Regions from separate parts of the Phyllobacterium sp. SB3 genome, predicted to be linked through region 2. Evidence: riboswitches for the same ligand, from Rfam matches in the RefSeq annotation. Region 2 holds a riboswitch; each other region holds the start of a gene.
The links. A riboswitch is a leader RNA that binds a small molecule or an ion and turns the genes downstream of it on or off. The one in region 2 is predicted to bind cobalamin.

Region 1 (3,273 bases), 260 kb from region 2:
CAATGAATAAACATCGCCCTGACGCACCTGCGCATTCGCAACGCCCGATTTTTCAAGATTTGAGCGGGCAATCGTCAACATATCGCGATTGATATCAATCCCGACACCACGGACATACAGGGGTGCAAAAAGCTCAAGCAGACGACCTGTACCTGTTCCCACATCAAGCATTGCCTGAAAGGGCCGTGTACCTACGATCTTGGTCAGAGCCTCTTCAACAGCGCCGTCCGGAACGTGCAGAGAGCGGATCGCATCCCAACTCGAAGCATTTGCACTGAAATAGGCGGCCGCACGTTCACGGCGCTGCAGCTTCACGGAAGAGAGACGTTCAAGATCGCGTTCCAGCAGAGGATCGGAGCAATCCAGACGATCCAGCAGGGAACGGGCAATATCCCCGACGATCAGGGATTCCGCCAAACGGAAATAGGCCCACGAACCTTCCTGGTAGCGGTTAATCAGGCTTGCTTCAAACAGCAATTTGAGATGACGTGAAACGCGAGGCTGGGATTGACCCAAAATGGAAGTAAGATCAGAAACTGTGAGATCGCCACGTGATAGCAGGGCAAGAATACGCAGCCGGCTGGGTTCAGCCGCCGCTTTCAATGTATCAACCATCAGGTCCAGATTAAGATTGTGCCGATCCATAATCAATCCTCAAAAGATATAAAGATATGTTTATGTCATGACGGATAATTTAGCAAGAACTATTTGCCATTGACGACAATTTCTGGCGTGTCTGAAATAGATGGAAGAATCAAACAAGAGAGCTATCAATGAGTGCAGGAACGAACCGTCAGCGTTCCATCAACAAAGCGCTGACACTGCTTTTACCCGCTGTTCCCTACTCGGATTCGGAACCGATACGTGCAGCTGCAGGCGCACCCCACATGAAAACCTTGCCGCCGCCTATTGCTATCTGGCTCGCGGCGGTCGCCCATGTGCGACACCAGCATACAGACTATGACGCACTTCGCGACGAAGGTTACGATAAGGAGTCAGCCCGCTTTTTCGTCCTTGAGGCAATCAATCGCAAGCTGACGGAATGGCGGTCGACACGTCTTCTCGATCCAGATGAGGAAGACCCGAGTTGAAACCACGCCAGCCTTCTTCAAATATCAGGTTCTGAAGCGGAATCCTTTTGCGCCAGCCCTTTTTCTCCAGTTCCGGTACATCAAAAAGCTCTTCGACATAGCCAAGGCATAGGTAGGCGACGATCTCGATATGATCTGGAATACCCAGTATTTGGCGCATATCGCTATCGTGATATATACTTACCCAGCCAACCCCAATGCCCTCGGCACGAGCTGCAAGCCAAAGATTCTGGACAGCACACACAGTACTGTAAATATCCATTTGGCGATTATGCGTGCGGCCAAGCACGATCTTTCCACCGCGCGTGCGGTCGCATGTAATGCATAAATTAATTGGCGCTTTGAGGATGCCCTCAAGTTTGAGGGAAGCATAGAGCGCCTGGCGATCATCCTCGAACAAGGCCTTCGCTTCTTCATTGGCTTTAGAGAAAGCTTGATGCACCTGCTTCTTGCGGGCCACGTCCCGAATAGTAATGAAGTTCCAAGGCTGCATAAAGCCAACGGAAGGCGCATGATGCGCCGCATCAAGTAATCTCATCAAAACGTTGTCATCGATTTGTTTAGGCAAAAACTGATCGCGGACATCACGGCGGTTATAAATGACTTTATAAACGGCAGCTCTCTCATCATCAGAAAAATTAGCAGCTTGGACTAGGCCTTGCGAAATCTCGTGCATTGTTTGCTCCCAACAACGCTTGAAACCCTCACCGCTGTCCGCGCAGTTTGGGCTATGAGGTCCGGCCGGTCTTCTGACTCAGGTTCAACTGAACTGCGCGCCTTCCTGCAGCCTCTCGGCCACCGTGGCATAATGCGCAATCATCCCCGTTACAGCGTTGGGCACGTGCCGGATTTTCACCGGCTTCCCGATTCTCCTGCAATCTTCCAATTGCGGGCACCGGACCAGTTTCTATTCGCCACGAAAAAACTTGTCGCGCAAGCCTCAGGCTCTGTAAATCCATTGTTCGGGAATGCGAATGTCGACTTTTTCGCCAGCGCGTATAATGCCGGGCTTTTCAACCCAGGCCACGATGCCACGCGAGCGCTTTGACACACGTACGAAATCCAGCGCAGTCGTGGTCTCATCAGGCGTGTCGGCATGCGCAGCGATTGAACGACCAGCAATCTTGCAGGGAGCATTCTGTCCGTCGACCTTCAAGGTAACCCCACCTTCGAAAAACATGAGAGACCTCGGCGGCAGCATGGACAGTGACGGGATACCGGAAATGACCATGTTCCCGCCGATCCATTCGGCTTTAAGTTCCGGCAAGCCCATACCGGCGGCAACTTCTTCAAGCTCGTCAGTACCGAGAATTGAAAGATGCCGCTCATTGCGCATCACTGTTCCACGCGGATACCAAGGTTCGCGACCACCAGATTTGCGGGTTGGACCGGCATGGAAGTCACCTACGATACCCTCAAATGTTAGCTCCAGCGAATTCGTGGGCTTCGTAACAAAGTCATTCTCAAGCGCCTCAAACAGCCCGTTCACACGCCCGATGATTTTGCGTGATGGAAGTATTTCATCTTGATGGCCGAACAGATCAGTCATTGTTTGCTCCAAGGAGTTTTCTGCATTCTAGAAAAATCACTCGTCAAATCCAGCAAATATGTCTGATGCCAACGTCATAATGAATGATGGGAGAGCCTCTCGGCTCTCCCAGATAATCAGCGGGTCAATGGCTTGTAGCTGGGACGCTTGGGATTGACGCTATCCGGACCAAGGCGCCGAATCTTGTCATTCTCATAGTCTTCGAAGTTGCCTTCAAACCACTCGACATGGCTGTCGCCTTCAAAGGCGAGGATATGTGTCGCAAGGCGGTCGAGGAACATGCGATCATGGCTGATGATCACGGCGCAGCCTGCATATTTCTCCAACGCGTCCTCAAGGGCTGCCAAGGTTTCCGTATCCAGATCGTTCGTCGGTTCGTCAAGAAGAAGAACATTGCCGCCGGACTGAAGCATTTTGGCCAAGTGAACACGGTTACGCTGACCACCGGAAAGATTTCCAACCTTCTGCTGCTGATCCGTCCCTTTGAAATTGAACGCCGAGACATAAGCACGGGAATTCATCTCATGCTTGCCAAGCTTGATGATGTCAGTGCCGCCGGAAATCTCTTCCCAGACATTCTTGTCAGCTTTCAGATGATCGCGGCTCTGATCTACATATCCAAGGTTGACTGTC
Region 2 (3,273 bases):
CTGAACGGAATGTGAAGGTCTTCACATTGGGCGCTTCCTCAATGACTGACAGGCACTCCAGCAGATGCAGCCGGTCGTTCCATGGCTGCATCTGATCGAGATGCGGGTATTTTTGAGGAATGCCCATATTCACTATGCTACCTTGCTCAGTCGCTTGCCGCCGTCGAGACGTGTTTCCATGGTGTTGGAATACCATTCGAGGAACTGCAGTACGCCGCCTTCATGCTCGACCGAATATGGGCCCGGCTCATAGGCAGGTGAACGGATGCCAAAGGCATTTTCCTCCACGATCTGGCGATCCTGATCATTGGTTTCGAGCCAAACATGTGTCAGTTCATCGATGGTATAATCGACGCCTTCGACAGCATCCTTATGCACCAGCCACTTGGTCGTTACCTGCGTTTCGGTGGGGCTCAGCGGGAGAACCCGGAAGGAAATCGCGTGATCACCCAGAATGTGGTTCCATGTTGTCGGGTAGTGGTAAAGCAGCAGTGAACCGATTTGCCGTGTGCTCACATCATCGCTGAGCTGACGCGCGACAGCGCGTTTGCCTGACATGGTGTAGCTTTCGGATTCGTGCAGCAGCGGCACGCGCGTTGCACGGAACTGACCATTTTCATCAATACGGAATACACTTGGCAGACCGGCCGCTTCGCACTTGTCCCAGTGCGCCACGATTTCCGGATCATCCTTGGAACCCTGAACGCCGGTCACGCTTGGCGCTTCCGGAAAGGTTTTGCAGAGTTCAGGATGATTTGCGGCACAATGATAGCACTCGCGGTTATTTTCCCAAACCAGCTTCCAATTTCCCTTTTCGACGATGGAGCTTTGGAAGGCGACTTTGGTTTCGCCAAGACGATGCGGAGCGAGATAAGGCTCAATCAACGCGCGTGTTGCTGCAAAATCCGGTGCTATCGGAGCAAGGCAAATGAAAATGTAACCGCCGATGCTTTCGCAATGCACTGTCTTCAGGCTGTGCTGGCTGGCATCAAAATCATCGCCCATCTGGCGCGCGAACAACAGCCGGCCATCCAGTTCGTAAGTCCACTGGTGGTAGGGGCAAACAAGCTTTGCCGAGCTGCCTCGCTCTGAGGCGCAAACGCGCGAACCGCGATGACGGCATGAATTGTGGAAAGCCCGGATTTTCTTTTCACGGTCACGGACGATAACAACCGGATAATCGCCAATCTGCACGGTGAAATAATTGCCAGGTCGCGCCACTTCGCAGTCATGGCCGATGAAGAGCCAATCGCGATAAAAGATATTCTCCATATCCAACCGGAAATAGTCCGGATCGGAATAAAAAGCCTGCTCTAGGCCGTAGCCCGGTTTCCGGTGTTTCAAATTCCGGAGCAGTTCACTATGTGCGTCCATGTCGTGTCCTCGCCATCTCATTTGCGAAAGAACTGACTGGTGGTGACGGAGAAGACCGCCTGTATGGCTACCCATACAAAACAATGCTCCTTGATCGCCCACCGCGATCAGTCGGTGTTATCGCTTGTGGCTGGTTTCCGGGCTCTGGAGTTCCCTAAAGGGTTTCACGGCGCCTTCCCGGAAACCTGTTCCAGTGGCTATTTTGCCGCGTTTCACTCCACTACCGTTGCGGGGGCAGCGCCGGGATTAAACCGGCTTCCCAATTCTCCACCTTCCCTAGAAAGCGGCACCTCAAGTAGCCTGATAAAAGCACTCGCTTGAAAAAAAGAATAGGTGCGGAAACGACATCGCATTTACACAAGACGACACGGCCAAAATGGCGCAGGTTCTGATGTGCCAGAACGGCGCAGCTTGTCCACAACCTTGATTGGATACGCCAATTGCGACCTGAAATTCACTGGCAGCAACCATCGCCGAAGCGATGGTTGAGCAGAAAACACGGTTATAGATCGCGATGCAGATATTGTTTGATCGATTCGGGCTTCATCTCGATCGAGAAGCCTGGCAGTGAAGGTGGCATATAGGCCGCATTCTGAATGTTGCAGGGATCGACAAAATGTTCGTGGAGATGATCGACATATTCAATCACCCTTCCCTCTTTCGTTCCGGAAACGGCAATATAATCAATCATCGACAGATGCTGCACATATTCGCATAGGCCCACACCGCCCGCATGCGGCCAGACAGGCAGATTGTATTTTGCCGCAATGAGCAACACGGCCAGCACTTCGTTCAACCCACCCATGCGGCAGCTGTCGATCTGCACCACATCAATGGCACCTTCCGCAATGAACTGCTTGAACATGATACGGTTCTGGCACATCTCGCCTGTCGCAACCTTGACCGGATGGATAGCTTTGCGAATTTTGCGATGTCCCGCCACATCATCAGGGCTTGTCGGTTCCTCAATGAAGAATGGCTTGACGAAGGCGAGCTTGTTCACCCAGTCAATCGCCTCATTCACTTCCCAGACCTGATTGGCATCAATCATCAAAATACGATCCGGGCCGATGACCTCACGCGCGATGGTGAGGCGCCGGATATCGTCATCAAGATCACGCCCGACCTTCATCTTGACGTGATTGAAACCCGCATCGATAGCTTCCTGACAGAGACGTCGCAGCTTTTCATCCGAATAGCCGAGCCAACCTGCCGAAGTCGTGTAGCAGGCATAACCCTCAGCCTTGAGCGTTTCGATACGCTCTTTCTTGCCGGTTTCTGCCTTATGCAGAATTTCCAGAGCTTCTTCACGGGTCAAAACGTCAGTCAGGTAGCGGAAGTCAACGATGTTGACGATTTCCTCCGGCGTCATCTCACCGACAAGCTGCCAGACTGGTTTCTTTGCTTCCTTGGCCAGCAAATCCCATACGGCGTTGACCACTGCGCCCGTCGCCAGATGCATTGCACCCTTATCGGGCCCGATCCAGCGTAGCTGGCTATCGCCGGTGATGAAATGCCAGAACCTGCCGGGATTTTCCTTTACCCAGTCCAGTTCAAGGCCAACGACAAGATGTTTCATCGCCTCGATTGCCAAACAGCAAATTTCATTGCCGCGACCGATGGTAAAGGTCAGCCCATGACCGGAAAGCCCGGCATCCGTATCCAGCACCACATAGGCAGCTGAGTAATCGGGATCAGGATTCATCGCATCCGAACCATCCAGACTTTGCGATGTAGGAAAACGGATGTCGAATACGCGAAGATCAGTAATGCGGGTCATCGGTCTTTCCTAAACTGTCCAGCCGCCATCGATATTGTAGGCTTGTCCCGTCGTGTAGGTCGCACCCGCAAGGTAAACAGCAAGATCGGCAATTTCTTCCGGCAGACCCAAACGCCCCA
Region 3 (3,273 bases), on a different contig from region 2:
GGCGGGGTGTCCCGGTGTGTCGCTTGCAATGGTTTGCCGCAGGCTGACTATATGCAATCTTCGCGCTCGACCCTTGCCCCCAGCAATCGGGGTTAAGCATGTCTCTCGGCGCCAGTACAAGCCAACACAACAATCCGCCTGCCGTGGATGCATCCAGTGCACCGGAAGATGTGTTCTTCGCATGGCTGCTGTCCCGCCCGCGGGGCGTCGATATCGTGGCTGCTGCGAGCAGCGAGGTCATCAAGCTTGAAGCCTATGCGGGCAAGTACGCAGGAGCGAAACGGCTGCATGATCTGTTTTGTGCGTTGATTGAAGAGAAGCAGGGACTGGCGGCGACGCCGGTTGCGCGTGCGGCCCAGTGAAACGCAAGGTGCTCATTATCGGGATTGGCGCTGGCAACCCGGATTACGTCACCATACAGGCTGTCAACGCTCTCAATCAGGTCGATGTGTTTTTCATTCCGGACAAGGGTGCGGAGAAGGAGCAATTGTCGCGCATTCGCCGTGAAATCTGTGAGCGGTTCATTACCGATCCCGATTATCGCATGGTGGATTTTGAAACGCCGATCCGCCAAAAGCCCTCATCCACCTATCGCGCGAGTGTCACCGATTGGCATGACAAGGTTGAGGCGACGTATGAACATCTTCTCATGGAGGAGCTGGGCGACGATGAATGCGGTGCTTTCCTCGTCTGGGGTGATCCATCGCTCTATGACAGTACGATCCGTATTCTCGACAGATTGAACGCCAAGGGCAATTTCGAACTCGAGTATGATGTCATTCCCGGCATTACCAGCATTCAGGCGCTGACGGCCAAGCACAAGGTCGTGCTCAATCGCATAGGCGAGTCGATCACCATCACGACAGGGCGAAAGCTGGCGGAAGGCTTTCCGAATAATTCGGAAAGCGTCGTGGTCATGCTCGACGGCGAGGGGGCTTTCAAGAATCTCCATGAGGATGTCGATATCTATTGGGGCGCCTATATCGGCACCGAGGATGAGATTCTCATGTCTGGCAAGCTACGCGAGGTCGTGGATGATATCGAGCGATTGCGCAATGTGGCCCGTGCTCAAAAGGGCTGGATCATGGATACCTATCTGCTCAAGAAGCCGTTTGAGGAAGTCGAAGAGTGAAAGGCGGATGTTCTGCCGCAGTCTATCCCGCCCTAAAATTGTATCGCGATTGACCGGTTCCTGCACAGTTGCTATCCAGAATATGGAACTGGTTCCGCAATTATATGCGGATTAAAAGGGAACACGGTGAGGATGACCCATTTCGGGGCCTAATCCGTGGCTGCCCCCGCAACTGTAACCGGGAAGCGGTCTTCCATATGCCACTGAAAGCGCAACGGCGCGATTGGGAAGGCGGAAGAGCTTGCAATGATCCGGAAGTCAGGAGACCTGCCAGATCCGGTCACCAAGCCTGAGCACGGGGTGTGTTCCGGCGCGGTCGCTATGAACGCGGTGACATTTGAAAAAGTGTTGCCGCTTGCAGGGCGATGGGTGATTGGCGTTCTTGTCCACACATCATTTTCCCCCGTTCGCGGTTCAGTCGCAATCGCCAGCCCGTAACATGCTGGCAAGCCGTGGGGGCGAACATGTTGAAGCAGGCAGGTCTTGTGGGGGCCGCATTCCTTATTCTGGGTGGCGCTGCAAAAGCGCAGGAGACGACCAGCGCGGATGGCTCCATCCAGCTTGATCCGATCTATATCGATCTTGGCCAGTCGAAAATCGAGGCGGAGAAATCGGGCCGCGCCTATACGGTCATAACCGGTGAGCAGCTTGAGCAAAACCAGACCCGTTACGTAGCGGATGCGTTACGGCAGGTTCCGGGCTTCGCTGTCTCACGAACAGGTTCCTATGGCGGCGTGACGCAGGTGCGTGTACGTGGTGCAGAGGGCAACCATCTGCTTGTGATGATTGACGGTATCGAAGCGAGTGAGACCGGCAATGGCGAGTTTGATTTCGGCAGTTTGCAGGTAGCGGATATCGATCATATCGAAGTTTTGCGCGGACCGCAGAGTGCATTCTGGGGATCGAATGCCTTGGCTGGTGTTGTCAATATCATCACCAAGGGCGGCTCGCGCGATGGTTTCAAGGTGAGCGGACGCACTGAGGCAGGCACGGACGGGACATGGCTGGGCAGTGTGCTTCTGCAGGGTGGCAAGGAGAATTACGACTTCTCGCTGTCGGGCGCATGGCGTCAGAATGACGGGTTCAATGTTTCCCGTTTCGGCTCGGAAAAGGATGGTGACCGTAACGGCACGATCAATGGCAAGTTCAAGATCGACCTGACGCCGGATGTCGTTCTTGACGGTACATTCCGTTACGTTAATCGCAAAAGTGATTATGATCGCGAGGGCGATTACGGCTCGCCTTTCCAAGGATTGCCCATCGATAGTGATAATCAGACATCAACTGAGGAATTGCTGGGCTCGCTGGGGATCACGTGGACCTCTCTTGACGGAGCGCTGGTTCAGAAGGCGCGTATCAAGGATGGAGATACCAAGCGCGAATACTTCAAGGATGGCGATTACGAATCCGGAAATGACGGCAACAGGTTCTCTGGTTCCTATCAGGCAAGCTATACGTTCGAAACGCCGTCCTTTGCCGAGGCGAAGCACACGCTGACAGCGGGTTATGAGGGTGAGCGTGAGACATTCCAGCAAAAAGCATCGAAGATTGACTCTTCCAGCTCATCGCAATTCGACAAACATGATCGCACGACGCATTCATTCGTGGGGGAGTACAGGGGCGAATTTTACGACCAGCTCTATTTGAATGCCGCTGTAAGGCATGATGGTAACGACCGTTTCAAGGATGCTTCGACCTACAGCATTGGCGCTGCCTGGAAAATTCCCGGATGGGGAACGCGTTTGCACAGTTCGGTCGGAACAGGTGTGACTAACCCGACATTTTATGAGCAGTTCGGCTTCTTTCCTTCCACCTATCTGGGCAATCCGGATTTAAAACCGGAAAAGAGCCTTGGTTGGGATATCGGTGTTGAGCAGAGCTTTTTTGATGATCGGCTTGTGTTGGACGTAACCTATTTCCACCAAAACCTTACCGACGAAATCGTCACGATATATGCGCCTGTGGCTACGCCAATTAACCAGAATGGCACGAGCCGCCGTCAGGGTGTTGAGGTGTCGGCGACCGTCAATTTGATGAACGGCTTTACCACGACAGCGACCTACACCTACACGGACGCAACCGACCCGGATGGCCGGGAAGAGGTGCGCCGTCCAAAGCATTCGGGTTCATTGAATGCGGCC

Region 1: it holds a riboswitch for cobalamin, as region 2 does, so the genes downstream of both, bluB (5,6-dimethylbenzimidazole synthase) here and ABKW30_RS12045 (aromatic ring-hydroxylating dioxygenase subunit alpha) in region 2, are expected to answer to the same signal.
Region 3: it holds a riboswitch for cobalamin, as region 2 does, so the genes downstream of both, ABKW30_RS01175 (TonB-dependent receptor) here and ABKW30_RS12045 (aromatic ring-hydroxylating dioxygenase subunit alpha) in region 2, are expected to answer to the same signal.

The regions. Positions count from the first base shown of each region.
Region 1 is NZ_JBDYKI010000003.1:436,448-439,720, reverse strand. Features, by position in the region: gene ABKW30_RS13290 (metalloregulator ArsR/SmtB family transcription factor) at 1-645, opposite strand, end outside; gene ABKW30_RS13285 (DUF2293 domain-containing protein) at 774-1,091, shown strand; gene bluB (5,6-dimethylbenzimidazole synthase) at 1,024-1,767, opposite strand; cobalamin riboswitch at 1,813-2,006, opposite strand; gene ABKW30_RS13275 (molybdenum cofactor sulfurase) at 2,032-2,640, opposite strand; gene ettA (energy-dependent translational throttle protein EttA) at 2,757-3,273, opposite strand, start outside.
Region 2 is NZ_JBDYKI010000003.1:180,415-183,687, reverse strand. Features, by position in the region: gene ABKW30_RS12050 (hybrid-cluster NAD(P)-dependent oxidoreductase) at 1-127, opposite strand, end outside; gene ABKW30_RS12045 (aromatic ring-hydroxylating dioxygenase subunit alpha) at 133-1,374, opposite strand; cobalamin riboswitch at 1,485-1,683, opposite strand; gene ABKW30_RS12040 (L-fuconate dehydratase) at 1,877-3,154, opposite strand; gene ABKW30_RS12035 (SDR family oxidoreductase) at 3,164-3,273, opposite strand, start outside.
Region 3 is NZ_JBDYKI010000001.1:233,575-236,847, reverse strand. Features, by position in the region: gene ABKW30_RS01190 (hypothetical protein) at 99-362, shown strand; gene cobF (precorrin-6A synthase (deacetylating)) at 359-1,132, shown strand; cobalamin riboswitch at 1,205-1,422, shown strand; gene ABKW30_RS01180 (hypothetical protein) at 1,379-1,570, shown strand; gene ABKW30_RS01175 (TonB-dependent receptor) at 1,597-3,273, shown strand, end outside.